Regions from separate parts of the Brevibacillus sp. HB1.3 genome, predicted to be linked through region 1. Evidence: riboswitches for the same ligand, from Rfam matches in the RefSeq annotation. Region 1 holds a riboswitch; each other region holds the start of a gene.
What was found. A riboswitch is a leader RNA that binds a small molecule or an ion and turns the genes downstream of it on or off. The one in region 1 is predicted to bind cobalamin.
Positions count from the first base shown of each region.

Region 2: another riboswitch for cobalamin. It lies ahead of HPY31_RS08145 (ABC transporter substrate-binding protein); the one in region 1 lies ahead of nrdI (class Ib ribonucleoside-diphosphate reductase assembly flavoprotein NrdI).
Region 3: another riboswitch for cobalamin. It lies ahead of HPY31_RS25885 (ABC transporter substrate-binding protein); the one in region 1 lies ahead of nrdI (class Ib ribonucleoside-diphosphate reductase assembly flavoprotein NrdI).
Region 4: another riboswitch for cobalamin. It lies ahead of HPY31_RS14605 (energy-coupling factor ABC transporter permease); the one in region 1 lies ahead of nrdI (class Ib ribonucleoside-diphosphate reductase assembly flavoprotein NrdI).

Region 1 is NZ_JABMIT010000001.1:995,882-1,000,455, forward strand. Features, by position in the region: gene nrdF (class 1b ribonucleoside-diphosphate reductase subunit beta) at 17-967, opposite strand; gene nrdE (class 1b ribonucleoside-diphosphate reductase subunit alpha) at 1,022-3,106, opposite strand; gene nrdI (class Ib ribonucleoside-diphosphate reductase assembly flavoprotein NrdI) at 3,093-3,452, opposite strand; cobalamin riboswitch at 3,615-3,814, opposite strand; gene HPY31_RS04710 (alpha/beta hydrolase) at 3,985-4,574, shown strand, end outside.
Region 2 is NZ_JABMIT010000003.1:120,624-126,852, reverse strand. Features, by position in the region: gene HPY31_RS08165 (YitT family protein) at 33-689, opposite strand; gene cobU (bifunctional adenosylcobinamide kinase/adenosylcobinamide-phosphate guanylyltransferase) at 968-1,534, opposite strand; gene HPY31_RS08155 (ABC transporter ATP-binding protein) at 1,547-2,323, opposite strand; gene HPY31_RS08150 (FecCD family ABC transporter permease) at 2,332-3,369, opposite strand; gene HPY31_RS08145 (ABC transporter substrate-binding protein) at 3,371-4,366, opposite strand; cobalamin riboswitch at 4,523-4,670, opposite strand; gene HPY31_RS08140 (MBL fold metallo-hydrolase) at 4,823-5,767, opposite strand; gene HPY31_RS08135 (pyridoxamine 5'-phosphate oxidase family protein) at 5,924-6,229, shown strand, end outside.
Region 3 is NZ_JABMIT010000015.1:61,965-68,193, reverse strand. Features, by position in the region: gene HPY31_RS25900 (dipeptidase) at 1-964, opposite strand, end outside; gene HPY31_RS25895 (heme ABC transporter ATP-binding protein) at 1,189-2,001, opposite strand; gene HPY31_RS25890 (FecCD family ABC transporter permease) at 1,998-3,011, opposite strand; gene HPY31_RS25885 (ABC transporter substrate-binding protein) at 3,081-4,100, opposite strand; cobalamin riboswitch at 4,271-4,470, opposite strand; gene HPY31_RS25880 (M24 family metallopeptidase) at 4,483-5,577, opposite strand; gene HPY31_RS25875 (alpha/beta fold hydrolase) at 5,702-6,229, shown strand, end outside.
Region 4 is NZ_JABMIT010000005.1:346,157-352,385, reverse strand. Features, by position in the region: gene HPY31_RS14615 (GerAB/ArcD/ProY family transporter) at 1-936, opposite strand, end outside; gene HPY31_RS14610 (quinone-dependent dihydroorotate dehydrogenase) at 1,088-2,179, shown strand; cobalamin riboswitch at 2,314-2,507, shown strand; gene HPY31_RS14605 (energy-coupling factor ABC transporter permease) at 2,650-3,414, shown strand; gene HPY31_RS14600 (energy-coupling factor ABC transporter substrate-binding protein) at 3,411-3,695, shown strand; gene cbiQ (cobalt ECF transporter T component CbiQ) at 3,692-4,489, shown strand; gene HPY31_RS14590 (energy-coupling factor ABC transporter ATP-binding protein) at 4,486-5,334, shown strand; gene HPY31_RS14585 (hypothetical protein) at 5,390-5,554, shown strand; gene HPY31_RS14580 (DIP1984 family protein) at 5,839-6,229, opposite strand, start outside.

The sequences.
Region 1 (4,574 bases):
TCCATTTTTTGTCATACTAAAATCTAAAATCATCGTCGGTCAACGGCTCAACGTTTAACGTACGGACATAACCATTTCCTTTTTTCGAGAAGAAGTCATGCTGCTTCGTCTGCGTGCGAATGCCGTTCAGCACGATTGGGTTCACTTCTTCCTCCGGGAAGAGCGGGTCCAGCCCCAGATTCATCAATGCCTTGTTCGCGTTGTAGCGCACGTAGGCATGAACCTCGTCAGCCAATCCGATTTCGGTATACAACGAAGTCGTATAGGCCTCTTCATTTTCTTGCAGCTCATGCAAAAGGGCATACAGTTCCTCTTTTGCTGCGGTCTGCTCGACCACACTCAGACCTTGATAAACTTCCTGCGCGAGAACGCCGACATAGAGTCCGTGGATGCTCTCGTCACGAACAATCAGGTCGATAATTTCCCCGCTGCTTGTCATCTTTCCTTGACCCGCCAAATAGAGCGGATAGAAGAAGCCGCTGTAAAACAGATAGCTTTCCAGGAAGACGGACGCTACCATCGCCATGTACAAGTCTTTCGGTTTCTCAATTTCTTGATAGCGTTTGGAGATGAGGGCCGCTTTCTTTTGCAGATGTGGATTGTTTTCTACCCACGAAAAAATACCGTCAATCTCCTCTGTCGATGCCAGCGTTGTAAAAATACTGCTGTACGATTTGGCATGGATTTGCTCCATCATGCCCATGAATGCGAGAACCGCTTTTCTTTGCAGTCCATCGACATGCTCCATGATCTTCGGCATCCCTACTCCGCCTTGAATCGTATCCAGCAAGGTGAGACCGCCCAATACTTTTTTATACGTATCCCGTTCAGTCGCACTGAGCTCCATCCAGGCCATCTTGTCATCTGACAACGGAATCTCATCATCCGTCCAAAACTGCATGATGTTTTGATTCCAAAACGTCATCGTAAAATCGTCGTCCGGCCTGTTCCAATTGACTGCTTTCATATGGCGTTCCTCTTCTCTTTTTGCTTGATGCTTTTTCTTTTATAATCGCGTTCACTAAACAGCGCAGCTAATGCACTCTTCTACAGTCAAATGCTTCGTCCGCGTATAGTAGAGCGACTTCAGACCTTTTTTCGCTGCGTAAATATAATAGCGAGCCAGTTCTCTGGTTGAAATGTTGCTGTTCACGTGCAGCACAGTCGAAATTCCTTGGTCGATGTGCTCTTGAATTTCCGCAATCAGATCAATCACTTTGAATTGGTCGATCACATACGCCGATTTGTAGTAAAAATAGTTTTCCTGAGACAAGTACGGCATCGGGTAATACGTCGTAGAGTTGGCATACGTTCTCGTTTCGATATGCTCAACAATCGGCATCACGCTAGAAGTCGCATTCTGAATGTAGGAAATGCTCTGTGTCGGTGCAATCGCCAAACGGTACGCATGATAAACGCCATGCTTTTGCACCTTTTGCTGTAGATCCGCCCAATCCGCTGGCGTCGGAATGTGCATTCCTTCAAAGAGAAGCTTTGCTTTTTCCGTCCGCGGGCTGTAATCGTTCGTCACGTACTTGTTAAAATAAGTGCCTTTTGCATATTCCGATTGTTCAAAGCCCAAGAAGGTCTTGCCTGTTTCCTTGGCAATTTCCATACTTTTTTCCAAGGAGTAGAAGTTCATCATCATGAAGAACGTACGGGCGAAATCTTTTGCTTCTTCACTTTCGTAAACGATTCTGTTCTTTGCCAGATAGCCGTTCAGATTCATCGCACCGAGACCTACGGAGTGCAGCTCGCGGTTGGCCTTTTGAACGCCTGGAGCGTTTTCTACGCGCGTCATGTCACTCACGGCTGTAATGGCTTCGATTCCTTCGTGGACGGATTCACGGATCATTTTGCGTTCCATCACGTTGACAATATTGAGCGATGCCAGATTGCAGCTAATATCGCGACGAATGATATCCATCTCGCCGTAATTGGTAATCGTCGAAGTCTCCTGTAGCTGGAAGATTTCCGTGCACAGGTTGGACATTTTTACCGAACCGAGATCTTTCAGCGCATGGTTGTTGTTCGCATTCGTTTTGTTCATGATGTACGGATAGCCCGATTCCATTTGGATCATCGCGATTTTGGTCAACATCTCGCGTGCGCTCATTACGGTCTTTTTCTTAATGCGTTCGTTTGCCAAGAGCTCCTCGTACATCTCATCGAGGTCCATATCATCCAGATGCACACCGTATTCTTTGTACACGGAGTACGGAGCAAACACAGTCAATGGTTTGTTTTCCTCAGCCAGCTTGTAGAACACGTTTGGTACGATCAGGCCGATGGACAACGTTTTGATGCGGGCTTTTTCATCCGCATTGATTTTTTTGCAATCGAGAAACTCGTTGATATCCCAGCCGAAGATGTTGTAGTACGCTGCACCTGAGCCTTTGCGTTGCCCCATTTGATCCGCGTAGGAAAATGCATCTTCCAACAACTTGAGAACCGGCATGACACCTTTTGCCGCGCCCTCGACGCCTTTGATCGGCTCTCCTCGTCCGCGAAGCTTGGACAGGTTCACGGCTACACCGCCGCCAATTTTGGATAGCTGCATACAAGTTCCCAAAATAAAGTTAATGGAATTCAGTGAATCATCCATTTCGAGCAAGAAGCAGGAAACCATTTCTCCCCGGCGGCTTTTGCCTGCGTTCAGGAAGGTTGGCGTCGCCGGCTGCAAGCGTTGATCCATCATGGAGACCGTTAAACGCTTGGCGAGCTCAAAGTCACCTTGTCCAAGGGACAGTGCCACAACGGCCACCCGGTCTGGATACTGCTCCAAGTACATCGATTTATCGTTCGTTTTCAAAGCGTAATCTTTATAAAATTTGGAGATAGCCATATACGAAGCAAATTGAAAATCGACGTCATAGGCCAAACGGAAAACTTCATCAACCTGCTCAACCGTGTATGTTTCATAGACGTTTTCATAGAAGTCATTCTCGATCAAATAGTCCATGCGTTCTTTGACACTGCCAAAAGTCATCGTGTTGGACTGCACTTCTTCCATGAAGACCGCAACCGCTTCCCGATCCTTTTCCAGTTGATAAAATCCGTCGTTGCCACGCTGCATCAGTTCGTTGTTCAATTCAATATGCCGCAATTGCTGCCACCCCACTCGTAAATTGTTCCACGTCACGGCCGGTACCGGACAGTTCGAATTTAGAAATCACCGGAACACCATATTGGCTCGCGATCGTATCCGCACTTTTGGCAAAGCTGGTTCCCCAGTTGCGGTTGCCACTGGCAGATACCCCGCGCAGATGGACATGATTTCGCTTCAGGAACGTCGCCACCTTGTCCGGCACTTGTCCGAATCCCGTCGTGTATGTGATCAAAATGAATGGCTCGTCCAGCACCATATCTTGATCAATTTCCACATGTGGCAAATTAATTTTGTTGACGAATCGTCGCACGTTTCCTGTTTTTGAATCATAAGCGATTAGCATGTCCCTCATCCTATCCTTACTATTTTTACTCTGTATGTACGTTATTTAGCCAAAGTAAAAGCGCATCCGACGTTTACATGCCGAATGCGCGTGATGACTTCCATCTAGCAATTCGCCAATGCGAATTGAGCGCTCGAACACTTCCCTATCTCCCGTAGGGTAAACAGTGCAAGCGGTTAGGCAGGTCTCCTGGCTTTTGGATCATCGCTCCACTTTCGCCTTCCCGATCCTTCATGATCAGTGGCCTTCTTTCGCAAATGGAACTCTCTCATTACAGTGGCGGGACCGCGTCGGATTCTCACCGACTTCCCTATTAAGTCTACCAAATCTGGCTGGTAAACACCTTACCGCATCAATATGTAGTTGGTAAAACTTACTTTACCTCAATATATCGTAGGAGTCAAGCTCAGTATGGGCTCTTTTCGAAAACTAACTATTCTCCTTTTTCGGCTATTGCCAATCTCTGGTTCTCGTTCATATAATAGATTTTGTGTGTGTTGGTTAGCCTTGGAGAGATTGGAGATTCGCCCTCATGAAAAGCACCGACTATCAACCTGTCGTCATACCTCGTTCCTACCGTAGAATCATGACTTATCAAGAGCGTGAGTATCACATTTTCGTAAGTACACCTGCCGATCCCCCTCCGGAATCAGGCTTTCCCGTCATATATTTGCTAGATGGCAACTCTGTTTTTGCCACTATGACCGAAGCGATACGGATACAATCACGTGGCCCTGAACGAACTGGCGTGTATCCTGCTATCGTCGTCGGGATTGGCTATCCAACAGACGACCCATACCATCCTGCCCGTTTCTATGATTACACGTATGAAGTTCCCGCCTCAGAGCTTCCTGGCAGCCCAAAAGGAGCCGAGTGGCCACGGATGGGGGGAGCCGAGCAGTTCCTCACCTTTTTAGAGGAGGAGCTCAAGCCTAGCATCGAAAACGACTTCCCCATCGATCGGACGCAGCAAGCGATTTTGGGACATTCGCTAGGCGGCTTATTTGTCTTGCATGTGCTTCTGTCGAGACCACACGCGTTCCAGCGGTATATTGCCGGTAGTCCCTCTATCCACTGGAATGAGAGTGTGCTGCTTGCGAAGGAGAGTCAATTGCCGAGCCT
Region 2 (6,229 bases), on a different contig from region 1:
ATAGGCATGTTTTTCAACTGAATATCTACTCATTACCGGTGGGTCATCGAGACGCTTCCATGCCCGTGCTCCTCTTCCATGACCTCCACTCCTGCACCATGATTGACGGTCCAGGTGATGACTTGGCTGGAAATGACAACGGCCAAAATGGTATACATCATCTCTTTCATCGGTACGAACCAGAACGACATACAAAGCACAATGACGTCCAGTAAAAGAAAGACCGTACCAATGGACAATCCCGTGTACTTACTGATCAACAGGGAGAAAATATCGTCTCCACCTGTCGCAGCTCCATAGCGCAGAACCAATCCGGTACCCAGCCCGGTCAAAACACCGGCCAAGACAGACGCCAGCGGCATCATTCTGCTCATATCCATGACAATCGGTGAAAATCGTTCAAACAAATCGTAAAACACGGTAAAAGCAAGTGATGCAAAAATGGTGTCCCAAATGAACTGGCGGCCTCTTACTAACCAGGCAACCAAAAACAGTGGAATATCCAGCAAAAGCATCACCATCGCTGGCGACAAGTCAAAGGCGTATTTCGCCAGTAACCCTAAGCCAACAAACCCACCTTCAGACAAATGGTTCTGAAAGTTAATGTGATAATACGCAAAAGCAAGTAAACAAGCTCCAAACAAAATCATACTATAACGCTTAGATAACTGCAGCGCTCTCCTCATCATGGTTTCCTCGCATTTTTGTCGGTTTAGGCACAGACGACCAACCGACTACCGAGGTACATCGCAAGTATAAGTCGCTACTCATACAAAGGGCCTCGCTTTCGTAGTAGATTAGTCGTCTTCAGTGACGAGCGACTACTACGAAGCTAGATGTAGGAGAGGTCAAAACGTTTCCAGATCGTCCTATGGGGACGCATGGTATCCTGATCCCTTCCATGGCTTTTCTTGTATTATATCATAAAAAAGGTGAAAAGACGACTCGAAACCGTCTTTTCACCACGTTAAAATCGGAAAGCTTGTCCTTTTAATTCCACCGGAATCCCTGCTGTGACAAGAAAAACTTGATCGGCAACAGCTGCCACGCGCTGATTCATCAACCCCGCCAAGTCTCGGAACATACGGCCTAATGGATGTTGCGGGACGAGTCCATCGCCTACTTCGTTTGTCACCAGCAAAACGGTCACCGGGTAGTCTTTTAGCTTGTTTACCAGCACATCCACCTGCTGGAGCACACCCTCAAACGACTGCTCCTCCCCATCATGCAAAAGCCAATTGGAAAGCCAAAGGATCAAGCAATCAATCAAAATCACTGTCTGCTGTTCTTGTATGTCCTTTTGTGCTCCGAGCTTCGTCAGCCATTCTGTCAAAGCATACGGCTCCTCAATCGTTTGCCAAGGAAAGTTGGACTGCAAGCGGCGGTCTCGGTGGTACATGATCCGCTCTTCCATTTCCTCATCGGTGATTGGAGCGGTCGCGATGTAAACACCTGAGGAGCCCAAATGTGCCGCGTATTTTTCGGCAAACGTGCTTTTTCCGCTGCGTGCTCCACCTGTTATCAGTACGATCATGCTTTTGTCTCCTTACACTTGCGACTGCAAAATAATTTGCGGCAAATGATGGACAGGATGCTCCATGACAATCGGTCTGGTTCCGTATACAGCCTCTATTCTGTCACTTTGCAAAATGTCTTTTGGTGTGCCGACGCTTATCTGCTTTCCTTTATGCAGCATCAAAATACGATCGCAGTAGAGGGAGGCCAGATTCAGATCGTGCAGCACAGCAATGACCGTCACCTGTGTCGTCTTTTGCCATTTTCGCACGATATCCATAAGCTGAATCTGGTACCCGATATCGAGGTAAGTCGTGGGTTCATCGAGCAACAGCACCTGAGGTCTTTGGATCAATGCCTTCCCCAAAGCTACGCGCTGCTTTTCCCCACCACTCAACTGATCCAGTGTGCGCTCCTCCAAATGTTCAAGGCCGAGCATTTGTACGATTTCATCAATGAGCGATGCGACATCCTGCTTTTCTTCCCCCAGCCAATTCTGGTAAGGAAAGCGCCCCATCTCCAACACCTCTCGAACACGAAAGCCGACTGGCGGTAGCCCCTCTTGCTCCAATACAGCCAGTATTTTGGCAAGCTCTTTGCGTGGATAGGAATGAAGCTTTTTCTCCTGAAGCAAAATATCTCCTGCATCTGCCTTGATGACCCCTGAAATCATTTTCAGCAAGGTGGATTTACCGCTTCCATTTGGTCCGATAATGCCAAAAAATTCTCCCTTGTCCACGCAAAAATCGATTCCGTGCAAAACTGGCGTATCCTGATACGATTTTTGCAAGCTGTGCACATTGATCATTGCATACGTTACCTCTTCCTAAAGCGTTTATTTTGCTTCAACAAATACGCGAAAAACGGTGCACCCAGAAATGCTGTCACGACACCGAGCGGGATTTCCGTTGGACTTAGCAGCATTCTGGCGAGAGTGTCGGCCCACAGCACATAAATACCACCACAGATCGCGGCCATCGGCAGTAAAATTCGATGGTCGGGACCAACCAGCATACGCACGAGATGCGGTACCACCAGGCCAACGAACCCGATAATTCCCGCGATAGAAACCGCCGCTGCCGTCAGGAGAGTCGAGACGACCAGAACCACTAGCTTCGTTCGATCTACATGGACGCCGAGATGCGCAGCCTGCCGCTCTCCTAACGCAAATAGGTTCAAGGAACGCGCATAGCTTACCAGCACGATTCCGCCTATGACCAAGTAAGGAATCAAGACATACGTAAAGGCCCAGCCCCGAAATGACAGGCTACCCATCAGCCAGAACACGATCTCATTCACCGTCTGGTCGGATAGCGACACCATAAAGGAAACGAGTGAGCCGAGAAAAGCCTGCACCACAACACCAGACAAAATCAGGGTCTCCGTTTGCAGCTTTCCTTGGGTGTTCGCCAGTCCGAGTACGATCCATAAACTGAGGAGTCCTGTAAGAAAAGCGACAACAGGCGTGCTCCATGCACCCAAAAAGCTGATTTGCAAGCCAAACAGGATCAAAAAGGCTGCTCCGACAGCAGAACCTGATGCCACGCCCATCGTAAACGGATCTGCGAGCGGATTTCGCAAAACTCCCTGAAAGCCCGCTCCCGCAAGAGACAAGCAGGCGCCAATCAAAACAGCCAATACAACGCGTGGAAAACGAACCTTCATGACAATTTGCTCAGATGACTCCGGCCACGTTACGGTGGTCCACTCAGACAAGCCAGGGATTTGATGGAGCAGGATGAGCCATACTTGCGAAATGGGGAGATGTGCCGCCCCCATCGAGATACTGATGACTATTGATGCCAGGAGGACGAGACAGCTGACTCCTCCCCATAGGAACAATCGTTTCTTCATTTTATTTCACCAAGTCTGGGTAAATCGCCTTCGCTACTTCGATCAAGCCTTGTGTAATACGCGGACCGGGACGGGACAAAATATTTTGGTCCATGCCAAAGATTTGTTTTTCACGAATCGCCTTCATTTTATCCCAGCCATTACGCTTGGCGATCATATCCTCCAGCTTGACGCCAGTCTTTTCATCGGTAATTCCGCTCGCATACAAAATGACGTCTGGATCGTTTTGCAAAATCTTTTCTTCACTGATCGGATTCCAGCCCTGTGTGTCAGAAGCAATGTTTGTCGCTCCAGCCAGTGTGATGAGTTCGTCCATGAATTCACCCTTTCCGACTGTCCAGCCTGGGGAAAACTCAAGGTATACCTTTTTCTTCTCTTCCGGTTTTACATTTTTCACTGCCTCTTGAACGTACGCGATATCCTTCTTCATTTGCGCGACGACTTTTTCGGCTTGTTCTTGTTTGTTAGTGATAACTCCCATCGCCAACACATTGTTTAGGATGTCATCCATCTTTGTTGGATGGGTAATATAGACGGGCATCCCGAGAGATTTGAGCTTGTCAGCCACTGGCTTCTCCATCGAAATCCCACCCACGACCATATCTGGCGTTTGAGCGAGAATCGCTTCTTCATTCGGTTTGACGACGCCGCCAATTTTCGGTTTTGCCTTCGCCGCTTCTGGATAATCATCATAGTCTGAGACAGCTACAATCCGATTTTCCAAGCCTAATGCGAACAAAATCTCTGTCTCGGCAGGTGATGTGGAGACGATTCGCTCAGGAGCTTTTGCAAAGGTTACTTCTTTTCCTGTCGCATCCTTGACTGTCAACGGATACGTTGTTTGTTTTGCAGGCTGCTCGGCTGTATTCTCTTGCGGTGCTGTCTGCGGTGCACTTGTTTGTCCACCAGGTGCTGGCTGGCTGTTATCGTTACCCGCACAACCTGCGAGGCTCGCCGCAACTAGTAGTGGGATCATGAATCGCAAAGAACGTTTCATATGTAGAACTTCCTTTCTGCGTGTCTGATTGACTGTACCTTCCAATAAAAAAAGCGACCCTTGCTTCCATTCGGAAATCAAAGGGTCGGCACCTCAGGGCAAACAGACAGGATGGTCTGCTTCCTGAAATAGGCCGATCCTTTCCGCGAAGGCAACAGGCACGAAAACAAACAGGCAGGTCTCCTGGCTTACGGCTGTGGAACGAGCCGATTTACAGTGGCGGGACCGCGTCGGATTTTCACCGACTTCCCTTTTCACCCGATCTTTTTGAGAAAGACGAGGCACCTATTTGCTGTTACGTTTTGAAATTATCACAGTCCATGACTCATCCTACATCATAGCATTCCTTGGATGAAAAAAGAATGACAAATACGTAAGCCAATACTTTCTTGCCTGCTAAAAATGAAAACGCCTGAACAAAAAGTTCAGGCAACTGGAATGCTTTTGGCAAAGCTTTTACCCTCGTTTGTGCAAATAATCCAGAATGCCCATGGCGCACACCTGAAAATCGAGCTTGAGTACTTCGAAAACTTCGTGGTCATCACTGATGCCTTGTGACTGTAGATGCTCAGAGACTCGTTCCAATAACTTACGAGACAGATCAGCATATGCTTGTCCAGCAGCAAGTGTTGATTCTCCTTCCGCCACAAACACAGGGAGCCACTCGCGTATTTGGCGGTACACATCGTCTACCTGTTCAGACATCCCAAAATGACCAAAGTAAATGCGATTCAGATTGCGCGCTCCAAATCGACGTAGAGACGCTAACATGGCATCCGGATCAAACTGATTCGGAGAAGTAGATGGTAGCACGAGGTGCATGCCGTCCTTTTTAAGCTGCGGATAAAGTACACCTGCCGTATCACCTGTGAACATGCCGCGGCTAATGGGATCGTAGATGCTGAAGTGATGATTGGCATGCCCTGGTGAATCCAGAAACTCCAACACACAATTCGCTCCGATCTTTAGTGTATCCCCGTCTCCACGAATCAAAATCCGCTCTTCGGGAACAGCTTCAATCGGATCAAACAATCTATCAAAATCATCATGATACACCGCTCTCGCTCCTGCGATCAGTCGGCTTGGATCAACGAGGTGACGTGCACCTTTTGGATGGACAACGATCTTTGCGTTTGGGCAATCCCTTAGAAAAAGTCCCACTCCTCCCGCATGATCCAAATGAATGTGCGTCACAATGATGTATTTTACTTGTTCCGGGGTAAAACCGAGCTTGGCGAGGCCGGCCTTGATGTATGGGACGGAAGGGCTTGGCCCTGTTTCGACCAAAGTCAGTTCTTCTTCAGCGATGACATAAGTCCCCGTGCGTTCCGCCCAGCCCATATCGAAACCGTCTATTAAATGGATGCGCTCCCCTAAGGAAATTGGCTGTGATGATTGCATGTAAATGCTCCTCCTTTTCAAAGGTGATTTTGTTGCGAGAATATTTACACTTTATCACCTATTTGGCACGCACTGGGAAAAACAACACAAATTCTTCATCTTTTCATCGTAATATGAGGGTAGTAAAAACAATTCCTTTACCTGGAGGGGTGCAAAATGGGTCAGCTTTTTTCTGAGTTACGACCTGAGCATGAGAAGTTTATCAAGAAGCAGCGAATGTTCTTCGTTGCCTCTGCTCCGATGGACACAGATGGTCACGTGAATCTTTCACCGAAAGGGTACGATTCCTTTCGCATCCTATCGCCTACGGAGGTGGCCTATTTAGACCTGACTGGAAGCGGAAACGAAACCAGTGCACATCTACAGGAAAATGGCAGGATTACACTCATGTTTTGTGCATTTGAAGGCCCCCCTCTCATCATGCGCTTATTTGGCAAAGGAGCGGTTATTCTCCCAGATTCA
Region 3 (6,229 bases), on a different contig from region 1:
TCATCAGTTCACGCGTAATATCAGGAAGAGACGCATGACCTTTTACTACGTCAAATGGCATTTCTTTGGTTTTGGCAATCTTGTCCAAGGGCAAATATTTCGTCAAATCATCGCACAGGTCTAGGCCTATACCGATGTACCTTGCTCCGACAAGCTTTTTCATATAGTCAACATGATCTATCAGTCTCTCGATAGTTGCATCGGCGCTGTTAGCCGCTGTGAACATGCTAAACGCATTCAACCCGACAAGTCCGCCCTTTTCTGCAATCGCTTTGATCTGCTCATCTGTCAAATTGCGCATCGTCGGTACGACTGTTCGGCTGTTGGAATGAGAAGCAATCACTGGCTTTTCAGCGATTTCCATCACGTCCCAGAACCCTTCGTCATTCAAATGGCTCACATCGATGACGATCCCCAGTTTTTCCGCTTCTTCGATAAGACGCACACCGAAATCGGTAATGCCGCCTTTTTTCCCTTCGCGCACTGGTGCAAAAAAGCTACCGTCCCCAACGAAATTGCGCCGACTCCAAACCAGCCCCATCATCCGTACTCCGAGCTCATAAAAGACACGCAAGAGACTCAAATCGTTATGCAGCGGCTCTGCCCCTTCCAACGACAGAATGAACGATACTTTTCCCTCCGCTCTTGCCCGTTGCAAATCATCCAGATTTTTGGCGATGACGATGTGCTCGGGTGACTCAGCCGCCTCCGCATGCATTGCGCTAATCTGGTTGAGCGCCTTGCGCAGACTCATCTCCGGTACAAAAGCATCCTCGACGAACACGGCTGCCACGATGGAATGCACGCCCCCCTGCTGAAACCGTGGCAAATACTCTGTCTCGATCATTTTGGTTCGACCGTATCCACGCTGAATCTCCACATCCATCAGCAGATCAAAATGCCCATCCAGAACGTGAACACCGTCATGAAATTTGCGCGCCTGTTCTCTCGTTACTTCAGTCATACGGGTCATCTCCCATCTTGTTCTATGGATTTTTCTTACCAACAAATTCGCGACGTATTGCACGGCTCCTTTGATCAATAAGAGAACCTTTGCATCTAACTGATAAAGCCCCGACAGTTGGAGCGAAGTTCTCTTCCGCTTTTACTGCCGTCGGCTTAACAAAAAAGGACGCCAACTAGGCATCCCCCCTTAATGAAAATCAAAGAAACTCAACTTGCCCCCTGTCAGTTGGCTCCACTCATTACCTTCTGGATAGATGGTTTCACACAGATCGCTTCCGAGTAGAAATATACATGCTTTTTTCCAGTAATAGGATGGGTCGTCACTTCTGTCTCTACTCCGAAAACATCCCGGATCAGAGTAGGTGTCAAGACCTCCTCTGGCGTCCCCGATGTAACGATTTCCCCGTCACAGATCACGTACAGACGATCACAGTACATCGCTGCAATATTGAGATCATGCAACGAGGACAACACCGTAATCCCAAGATTTTTGACCAGATCCATCACCTGCAACTGGTATCGAACATCCAAATGGTTCGTCGGTTCGTCAAGGACAAGGAACTGGGCTTGCTGCACCAAAGCTCTGGCAATTAACACCCGCTGCTTCTCCCCACCCGATAAACTGAAAAAGCTGCGATCGGCATATGTATGCATCCCTACCCGCTGTAGTGCTTCTTCACAAATCTGAAGGTCTTCTGCGTTATCCGACTGAAATAGTCGTTTATGCGGAGCACGTCCCATATTCACGATTTCGGTTACCGAAAAATCAAATTCAACAGAGGATTCCTGCCGTACTGCCGCCATTCGCTGAGCGTTTTGACGCGAGGTTAGCTTGTATACGTCGTCGCCATCCAGTGAAATCCATCCCGAACGCGGCTTTAGTACCCGATAAATACTTTTTAGCAATGTGGACTTCCCACTGCCATTCGGCCCGATCAGTCCCACAAACTCTCCGGAGCGCACCTCCAAACTGACGTTGCGCAGGATTCCCTTTTTCTCCAGTTCGACCGATATATTCTCAACCTGCAAATTCATCGTCCGCTACCTCCAAAGGAATAAGAACTCCGCAGCATCAACCAGATAAAGAATGGACCACCACACAGCGCTGTCAAAATACCAATCGGCAGCTCTTCCGGTGCAAATGCGAGCCTGGCGACTACATCAACCCAGATGAGAAATATCGCGCCAAACAAAGCGCTGACAGGCAGGACACGTCTGTGATCTGATCCGACCATCACACGGACGATATGGGGCATCATTAATCCGACAAAACCGATTGATCCCGCGATGGACACGATCACACCCGTGAGCAGTGCCGTGATCACCAAGAGTAGCTTGCGGAATTGTACCGTATTAACTCCCAATGTTCCTGCTGACTCCTCGCCCATCAGCATCGCATTGAGCGAGCGGTATTGGGCTATTAAGACGATGAGACAGATGACGACAATCAATGTAGGAATCGTCAGGTACTCCCATTTGCCGCCAGCCAGACTGCCACTTAACCAAAACAGGACCGTTCCAATTCCATGCTCATTCGGCGCTGAAAAAACAAGGAGACTAGTAATGGCCGACAAGATCGCAGATATCGCAATTCCAGCCATGAGCAGGCGTACCGTCGAGTTTTGTCCTCCAATACGAGATAGCGTAAAAATAAGAATAATGGACACGAGGGAGCCTGTAAAAGCGCCAAAGGTTAACGCATACTGCCCGTACATGCTGAATGCTCCGAAAATAATTACCGAAGTAGCTCCAACGGAAGCACCTGAAGATACGCCTAACACATACGGATCAGCCAGGGAGTTGCGAACTAACGATTGGATCGCTACTCCCACGACAGACAGACCTGCGCCGACGATCGCCCCCAAGAGTACACGCGGAAAGCGAATATCCCAAATAATGGTTTGCTCCCCTTTGGACCAGTCCACCTCAATCCATTGAGTCAACATCGGAATTTTTGATAAGGCGATTTTCCATACCGTAGTCGGCTTAATCTCCACCGATCCGAGCGTAACTGCGAACGTAATCGAGAGGAAGAGTCCGACCAATAAAGTAATGATGATAGAAGGTAACTTGATCTGTTGCAGTGCTATTCCCTCCCTTAAAAGGGGCGTACTCTATTTGAATTTATCCGGGTAGAGTCCTTCCGCCAAAATTTTCAGCGCAATCGGTGCACGAACGCCTTCAGAAGCCGCAGACAAGGGCAATACCATCAGTCGTTGATTTTTAATCGCCGGGATATCCGCCAGTTCTTTTTTGGTCAAAAGGAAATGACGCTTTTGCTCAACAGTTCTATCCCCGTAGTCTACGATAATAATCACGTCTGGATTGCGACTCACTACTTGCTCCCAACTGACCTCTGCCCAACCCTTTTGAATATCGTCAAAAATGTTCTTGCCGCCAGCAGTCTTGATTAAAGACGTCATGTAGTTGTTGGCTGCTGTGAACGGTTTATCTTCCCCGTTGTCGTACACGAACACTTTCAGCGGCTCGTCCACCTTGCCAATTTTACTAAGCGTTTGGTCCATTTCACTCTTCATTTTATGGATCAAATCATTGGCTTTGTCTTCCACACGGAAAATGCGTCCAATATTCGTAATGTCAGCAAACACATCGTCAATAGTCGGTCCAGGCATGCTAGAAGACGCTTGCAGATACGATTTGATGCCGACCTTTTCCAAATCCTGCATCGATCCTACTCCCTTTTCACCGAATCCGCTTTTCCATCCGGCGTACACGAAGTCTGGGTTCGCTGCCAACAGCACTTCTTTCGTAGGATACTTGTCAGACAGTACCGGAATCTTGTCGTAATCTGCTTTTAACTCTGGAAGAATTTCATCGTCCAGGTAAGCGGTTCCGACCATTTTATCAGCCAGGCCCAATGCCAGCATGATTTCCGTGACGTGTTGGTTCAATGTCACGGCACGCTCAGGTACTGTTGGATAGGTCATTTCGATGCCATTATTGGTGAGTGTTACAGGCTTACTCTCTGCTGCTGGAGCAGCCGTTTGTTCTGTTTTGGCTGGGGCCTGCGGTGTTGTAGTGGAACCGCAGGCTGAAACCAAAAGCATGGTAGCTGTCAAGATACCGAAAGCTAGTCCTTTCATTACTGTATGTGTTTTGTTTGCATGAAACATCTGTAATCCCCTTTTTCTTTTATAAATGTTGTAGTAAATCAAATGCTTCCACAAAAAAAGCACCCCCCATTTCAATCGGGAGGCGCATGACAAACGTAGATATAGCCATAACAGGCGCAAAGGCGCCCTTTTATAGACTGCTTCCACATCTGCCCCATCCTCGTGGGTCGATTGTAAATGATCGCATGGCAGGTCTCCTGGCTTACGGATCAACACACCTAGCTACCTTCCCATTTTTTGTCTCGCAAAAAACAGTGGCTATTCGCTAGGCGCTCCTCGTTACAGTGGCGGGACCGCGCCGGTTTTTCACCGGACTTCCCTTTTAAGCTGACGGCATATGCCATCCAGCACCATTCGATACGTATTCAATTTTCATGATTTTTCATTCGTTGATAGAAGTCAGTTTTTTCGGGAACTGCGTGAGTATTTCAACGCCTGTTTCCGTAACCAAAACATCGTCTTCAATCCGCACGCCGCCTACTCCTGGCAAATAGATGCCCGGCTCGATGGTAAAGACCATTCCTGGACGAAGCACTTCTTGGTTCTGGCTGTGAACAGACGGATATTCATGTACATCCATCCCTAGTCCATGCCCAAGGCGGTGCATGAAGTATTCTCCGTAGCCTTTTGCAGTGATAACGTCACGAGCGGTTTTATCCAAATGCGCAAATGTCACACCGGGACGAATCTCAGCAATTGCCGCTTCGTTAGCAGCCAAAACTGTCTCGTAAATTTCTTGTAGCTGGGCACTGATCTCGCCTACAGCAAAGGTACGAGTAATATCGGATACATATCCGTTCGCAGCTACCCCGATATCAAACAAAAGCAAGTCGCCTTCTTGCACTTGGCGCGTTCCTGGCTTCCCATGTGGCAAAGCGGACTTCTCCCCTGCCAACACCATGGACGTAAAGGATGGACCTTCTGCACCCAAGCGCTTCATCTGGAATTCCAGCTCCGCTACGATTTCTGTCTCGGTCATGCCTGTCTTGACTTTTTTCAAGGTCTCACGCAAGGAATCCTCGACCAACTGAACAGCGTGCTTTAGACGATCCACTTCGTCCGCGGATTTGATCAAACGCATTTCACGCAGTGGCTCTTCCACGTCCACATAGCTCGACGCCAGAACAACTTGTCCAAGTGCTTCATAGCGCTCGACAGTCATATGACTTTTCTCAATTCCGAGCTTCGCCAAGTTCGCTGGCAACACTTGCTTGAGAATTTCATACGGATTTTGGATATCCGTATGTGTATGGATATCTTGAACGAACGAAGCCTCTGCTGCTGCCTCACGATCAAGAGCAGGTACAATTAAGGAAGGCTTTCCTTCAGCAGGAATAACCAGACCCATAAAACGTTCATGCGGGTCAGTAAAAAATCCGGTCAAATAGTAGACGTGCTTGGGAGAGGTAATCAACACCGCGTTCAGCTCTTGCTCTGTCAAAAACGTGTGGAGCTTCGAAATGCGCTCTTGAAACAACTTCTTCACCCTGCTTTCACCAATTATTCTATTGCGAGAATACCACTTCCCCATCAAAAAAAGAAGAGTTCAATTGCAAAATCTACTTCGGATCGGACAACCTAAGGGTGGGGTGAAAACAAAAATGGAACAAATACTCGTCCATCAGGATGGCAAGCAGTTTGCTTTTCACATATCGGGGAAAGGCCAGCCGTTATTGTGTATCCATGCGCCATGCATCGGCTCTATCAATTTTGTTTATCAGCAAACACTCGCAGATACTTATCAGCTCATTGTCCCTGATTTGCCCGGACATGGTGATAGTTCGCCCATGGAGAAGCCCTATTCGATTGGGGAATTGGCAGAACGACTCCATAAGCTGATCCCGTCTCTCGGCATTGAGCGTCCCTTTATTTTGGGGTACTCCCAAGGTGCTTCTATCGCCCTTGAATATTGTCTTCGCTATCCTGATCATGCACGAGGCGGTATACTCGTGAGCGGTTTTTCTGAAGTGAATGACCTGTATTTGCATGGACGATTCTGGATGGCGCAGGCATTGTCGATGCTTCACGGAGTTCCTCTTCTTGCCCGTTCCATTGCCTCCTCACATGTCAATAGCCCAGAAATGCGGGAAAAATGGACGGCGCACGCCTCCAAAACAGATCCCACTAGC
Region 4 (6,229 bases), on a different contig from region 1:
CATGCTCCCCCCGAGAAACAGGATCGTGTATTTGCGCTGTTTTCTGGTATGGATCGTGAGTAACTCCCCCAGAAGCAGCAAGCAGATAGTGATTCGAATAAAAGCGCCAGAGAGCCACTGGAAAATCGAGAAGAACTCCATATTTTCGATGTCTTTTCCAATGGTGAGGAGCCGCCATTGTTCAAATGCCGGAAAACGTTGACGGGCAGATTCGACAGGTCCGAATTCTGCAATCGCCCCTGTCAACGGACTGAGTGTCAACAGAACCGTAATGCCGAGCATAACGAAATAGTGTACGAGGCGGAGTGGCTTGCGGATGTGATGCTGAAGCAATAGCAACAGAAACAGCTCGGTTATACCACCGCCAAAGTAGAGCATCCCCATTATCAGAGGACGATAACCGTTCTGGAAAAGCGGTAGTAAAAGACTATAATCCTTTTTGGGAATATTGCCAAAAGCGACAAAAAATCCAAGCAACACGACGATAGGCAGAAGTATTACTGCTGTAATTCCAACAGAGGTTATTCCCCCGATAGCTGCGAGCACACATAAGCCCATCAAGGCGAATGCAGTCACCCATTCGGGTGTTCGAGGCAGATAATTGACGGTAGTCCATGTCTGGGTATCGATCAGATTGGTTAACGCCATCAAATACAGGCAGATCATGATCGGAGTGAGCAAAAGGTGGCTGACAATATTTCCTGTTCGCTGCTGAAGCCATTCATACAAGGCTTGTTGTTTTATTGTTCGATTGATCACAAACAATAAATACACCCACAAGGAAAAAGGAATACCAGCAACCAACACGCTCAACCAAGCATCTCTTCCGGCTTTACTCAATAAGAGGGGAATGACGGTTACGTGGTTCGTAATGCCGATCGTCAGCATCATCACCATAATGGCTTGACCAATCCCGATTTTTCCGTCCACTTTCATGAAAGACTAATCCCCCTGTGCGTGGTGGTGCTGTTAGGATTTGCCTGCTTACTTGGAAATATGTATCACGTATAAAGGTTACATCCTCCCGAAAAAGTATGGTATTCTACTATGAGGTAAAAAGGTAGAAACGGAGTAAGGAGTGCAGCCGATGTATCAGCTCATAAGAAAATATCTGTTCCAGCAAGATGCGGAAGAGATTCATGAAAAGACAATTGGTGCCTTAAGGCTGGTGGAGGATTCTGCTCCAGGCAAAAGCATCCTGAAGATGATCTATCAGGTAAAAGACCAGCGGTTGGAGAACAAGCTGTGGGGAATGACGTTTCCGAATCCAGTCGGACTTGCAGCGGGTTTTGATAAAAATGCAGAAGTCTATCATGCGTTGGGTGCTCTTGGTTTTGGGTTTGTGGAAATCGGGACATTGACGCCGCAGGGGCAGCCAGGCAATCCAAAGCCCCGATTGTTCCGATTGCCGGAACATCAAGCTGTCATTAACCGGATGGGCTTCAACAATCACGGTGCGTATCTGGCTTCCCAGCATTTGGTCGATTACGCATACTCAGATGTTCCGATTGGGATTAACATTGGGAAAAACAAAGTAACGCCGAATGAAGAAGCGGCCGTCGATTATAGCAAATGTATGGACATGCTCTATGCATACGGTCACTATTTCGTGATTAACATCAGCTCTCCGAATACCCCGAATCTTCGTGACTTGCAGGAAACGGAGAGCTTGCGTCATTTAGTGCGTGCAGTAAAAGAAAAGGCAACTGAAATGGAAGGGCGTTCCATCAAGAAAAAGCCGATTTTGCTAAAAGTAGCGCCAGACATGTCGGATGAGCACATGCGCGATGTTGTTCATGCTGCTGTAGAAGAAGGCATTTCCGGAATTATTGCTACCAATACGACACTGTCACGCGAGGCCGTTTCCGGACATCGATTTGCTGAGGAAGCGGGCGGACTGAGCGGAAGACCTCTTACAGAGCGTTCCACAGCTTGGGTGAAGGAGATTTATCAAGAAGTAGGAGACAAGGTACCAATCATCGGTGTCGGCGGTATTTATAATGGGGAAGACGCCTACGCGAAAATCCGGGCAGGAGCCAGTCTTGTTCAGGTGTACACGGGGATGATTTATCAGGGCCCAGGTATTGCCAAGCAAATCAACAAAAAACTGCTCAAGCTCATGCAACGAGATGGTTTTAAACATATTAGTGAAGTAATTGGCGTAGACGCAAAAGAATAGATAGAACAAAGTACGCATAGGTAGATGGTTCCGTTTGTAGTGGGTCATCTACTTATGCGTTTTCGCTTATATTCTTCCGATTTATGTAGTGATCCGGTATAATGATGTGGGACAAACATGAATTGTCAGTCAATTGTATATAGTCGGCGTTAGGTGCCTTTATGTGACACATAAAGGGTAACAGGGAATCGGGTGAAAGTCCCGAGCGGTCCCGCCACTGTAACCAGGGAGCTCTCTTTGAGAAGGAAACCACTCATCTTCGTATGGGGAAGGACAAGGAGCGCATAGATCTGGAAGCCAGGAGACCTACCTAGTAGCCACACCCACAGAACCTTCGCGGAAAGGAGCGGTGAATACGAGGCAATGAGGCTGTCTAATCAGTCTGTTGTTTTGTGTGCACATCTCGTCCACTGATGGATGGGATTTTTTTGTTTGGAGGAAAGAATGAAAGTCAGTGAAGGAGGATAAACATGAATCGATCTCGTCTCGTATCTACTTGTTTGATGATCGCGGGCTTTGTCTTGTATTTTTTGCTCAATGAACCTGAGACAGGACATGCGATGCACATCATGGAAGGGTATTTGCCATTATCCTGGGCCTTATTTTGGTGGGCTGTGTTCTTGCCATTCTTTATTCTTGGGATTCGCTCGATTAACAAGATTGTAAAAGAACATCCCGAGATGAAGCTCCTTATTGGCGTTGCAGGAGCATTTGCATTTGTTTTATCTGCACTGAAAATCCCTTCGGTTACAGGCAGCAGCTCTCACCCGACTGGAACGGGCCTTGGCGCGATTATGTTTGGGCCTTTTGCGATGTCTGTGTTAGGGAGTATGGTGCTCTTGTTTCAAGCCTTGCTTTTGGCGCATGGAGGTTTGACTACACTAGGGGCAAATGCTGTATCCATGGCAGTGGTAGGACCCATGGTGGCATACGGAATCTATCGGTTGATTATGAAAGTGGCCGGAAGTCAGCGTCTGGCGGTTTTTGCGGCGGCGGCTTTGGCTGATCTCGCTACCTATGTGGTGACTTCGCTTCAACTGGCACTCGCATTTCCAGCTGAATCTGGCGGAGTGTTGGCCTCATTTGCCAAATTCGCAGGAATTTTTGCGTTCACGCAAGTACCGCTCGCTATTAGTGAAGGTCTGTTGACCGTTCTTGTTTGGAACTGGTTGTTATCTTATAACGCAAAAGAGCTTACACAGCTTCGTTTGCTCAAACGGGAGGAATCGCTGTGAAAAAAGGATGGAACTGGCTTTTACTCTTGGGGGTAATCGTACTGGCTACTGTCCCGCTATTGCTGGTGCAAGACTCGGAATTTGGCGGCGCAGACGGCGTGGCAGAGGAAGCGATCAAGGAAATCGCTCCGAACTACGAACCTTGGTTTCAACCGCTGATAGAACCGCCAGGGGGAGAGACGGAGAGTCTATTGTTTGCGGTGCAGGCGGCGTTGGGAGCGGGAGTGGTTGGCTACGCCGTGGGCTTGTACAAAGGTCGGTTGGATAAACGGAAAAAATGAACGGGTTGCAGCTTGATTCTCTCTCTTATCAAAACAGGCTAAAACATCTGCCGCCAGCTCATAAGCTATTGCTGGCGAGTGCAATGCTACTGCTCGTCCTGGTGGGACATGTATGGATGCAGATGGCGGTCGTGGTTTGGATGACGGTATGGGTAGTGGTGTATGCTCGTATTCCTGTCCGTATCTACTGTGCCTTTATGATCGTGTCACTCTCGTTTTTCGCGGCGGGGCTCCCTGCTCTATTAATTGAAGGGGCGAGAGCAGGAGGAGTTCAGGTCCAGGTTGCGGCAGCATGGGAATTCGGTTCGTATGTGCTCTATGTGCCGATGTCCTCTTTCAGTAAAGTTTGGATCTTATTTTGGCGGACCATGGCGAGCTTATCTTGCTTTGCTTTCCTTTTGTTTACCGTGCCGTTTGCCGAAATCTTGCAGGTGCTTCGCCGGCTTCATATGCCTGTTCTTGTGACTGACTTATTAATGATCATGTATCGGTTTATTTTTGTGTTGGTAACGATTTCTCACCAGCTCTGGATTGCCCAACGTTCGCGCGGAGGTCATCGCGGCTTCCGGGCGACACTTCGGGATGCAGGGGTTCTCGTTGCGCAATTGTTTGTCAGAGCGATGCGTAAATACGAAGCGCTGCACAAAGGAATGGCGGCAAGAGGCTTCGGGGAGAGCATGCAGGTGCTTTCGTTTCATACCCATGCCCGCTCGCGCCGCTATGAGTGGGAAGCAATCGCAGGCTGTATACTGCTGGTGCTGCTTGAGTGGTGGACAGGAGGTTGGCGGTTATGACATCACGATTGTTGGAGTTCATCGATTTGCAGTACACGTATCCGGGAGGGCGGGAACCAGTCCTGTCAGGGCTGTCCTTATGGATTCCAGAGGGGAAAAAATGTGTTCTTTTGGGGCGGAATGGCTGTGGGAAGTCGACCCTGTTCTTGCATGGAAACGGGATCATCGAGCCACAGCAGGGACAGGTGCTGTGGAAGGGGAAACCGCTTGTCTACAAACGGGCCGCATTGCAAGAGATGACGCAAAAGGTTGGCTTGGTCTTTCAAGATCCCGAGCATCAGTTGATCGCAAGCACAGTCGCGGAAGATATATCTTACGGTTTATGCAATCAGAAGCTGCCTGTGGACGTAATCCGGGCCAAAGTAGAAAAGGTGCTGGATGCATTCGGGTTAAAAGAGCTGGCAGAAGTTCCGATTCATCATTTGAGCCTGGGACAAAAACGACGACTGGCACTCGCAGGGGTCATGGTCATGGAGCCAGAGCTTTTGCTATTGGACGAGCCTACTGCGTATCTGGATCGCTATCAGACCAAAAATTTGCTGAGGGAGCTCGATGCCATTCACCGGCAAGGAACGACTGTTTTGATGGCAACTCACGATATGGATATTGCGTTTGAATGGGCCGAGTGGATTTGCATCATGGATGAAGGCAGGCTTGTGTTCGCAGGAGATCCGCAGGAGGCATTGGAAAACAGAGACATGCTGGAAAGCCTTCATCTGGGTATGCCGTTGCTCGTTGATGTGTGGGAGGCACTGCCTGAGCAGTGGAAGCGAGAGTTGGGCGGAAATATTCCACGTTCGGTCGACGAGCTGAGAAAAATGCTCAGTGTTCAGCGGGTGTGGTGAATGGAGTGGGCGCTTTCGGGTAAGCTAACCCCAAAAAGCCATGGAGGTACGCAGTATGGAACATGACTCTGTCTCAAGTTCATCTGTCCCGAATCATCAGGAAAAAGGAATCCCTCGCCAAGTGAAGGATGAACTGATGTATCAAGTGTTGGAGAAAGACATGACCACCGCTGAACAGGAAAAGAGAATAAAGGATGATTACCTAAAAGGAAAGGCGTAAATTTGCGCCAAGAAGCCCTTCTCGCCACATAGAGGCGCGGAGGGCTTTTTTACATGGAATGATCCCCGTACCCACCCTCGTCTGTCAGACAAAATCAACACACGGTAGTTACAATACCAAGTACGCATTACTCATGTCACATTACTGGGCGTTTTATGTGAGAGAGGGATTTGAACCCTCAAGGTTGCCCCTCGACCCGACCAATGAGTTTTCAACATTAACCCTGTTGAATGGGGACGTGTTCGCCTTTTGCCGACAGACTACCGACTTCCATGTCTCTTGCGTCAGGTTTCTTGCAGCTCCGTTAACCAGTTGAATTGTTGAATGCTTGCATCCAGTTCCCGGTACTGCTTGGACAGCTCGTCGACTTGCTTTTGCAACTGGGCAATATTAACAGTCGAGCAAATCTTGACCTCCGAACGGCTGTAGCGATCATGCTTGACTGTAGCTGCCTGGATTAGGTCGGCTAGCTCATTGCGTTTTGAACCGAGAACATCACGTTTGGTTAACGCATCGGAGAGCGTCATTGTTTCGTTAAAGCGGCAAGACGCATTGGTTCGATTGATTTGCTGAACAATACGCTCGAGCTGGTCAAACAACTGATACAGCTCAGATAAGAGATCGTCAGGATTTTCTGGAGGCTGTTCACCTTCCTGGACCTTTGCGCTGCGGTGC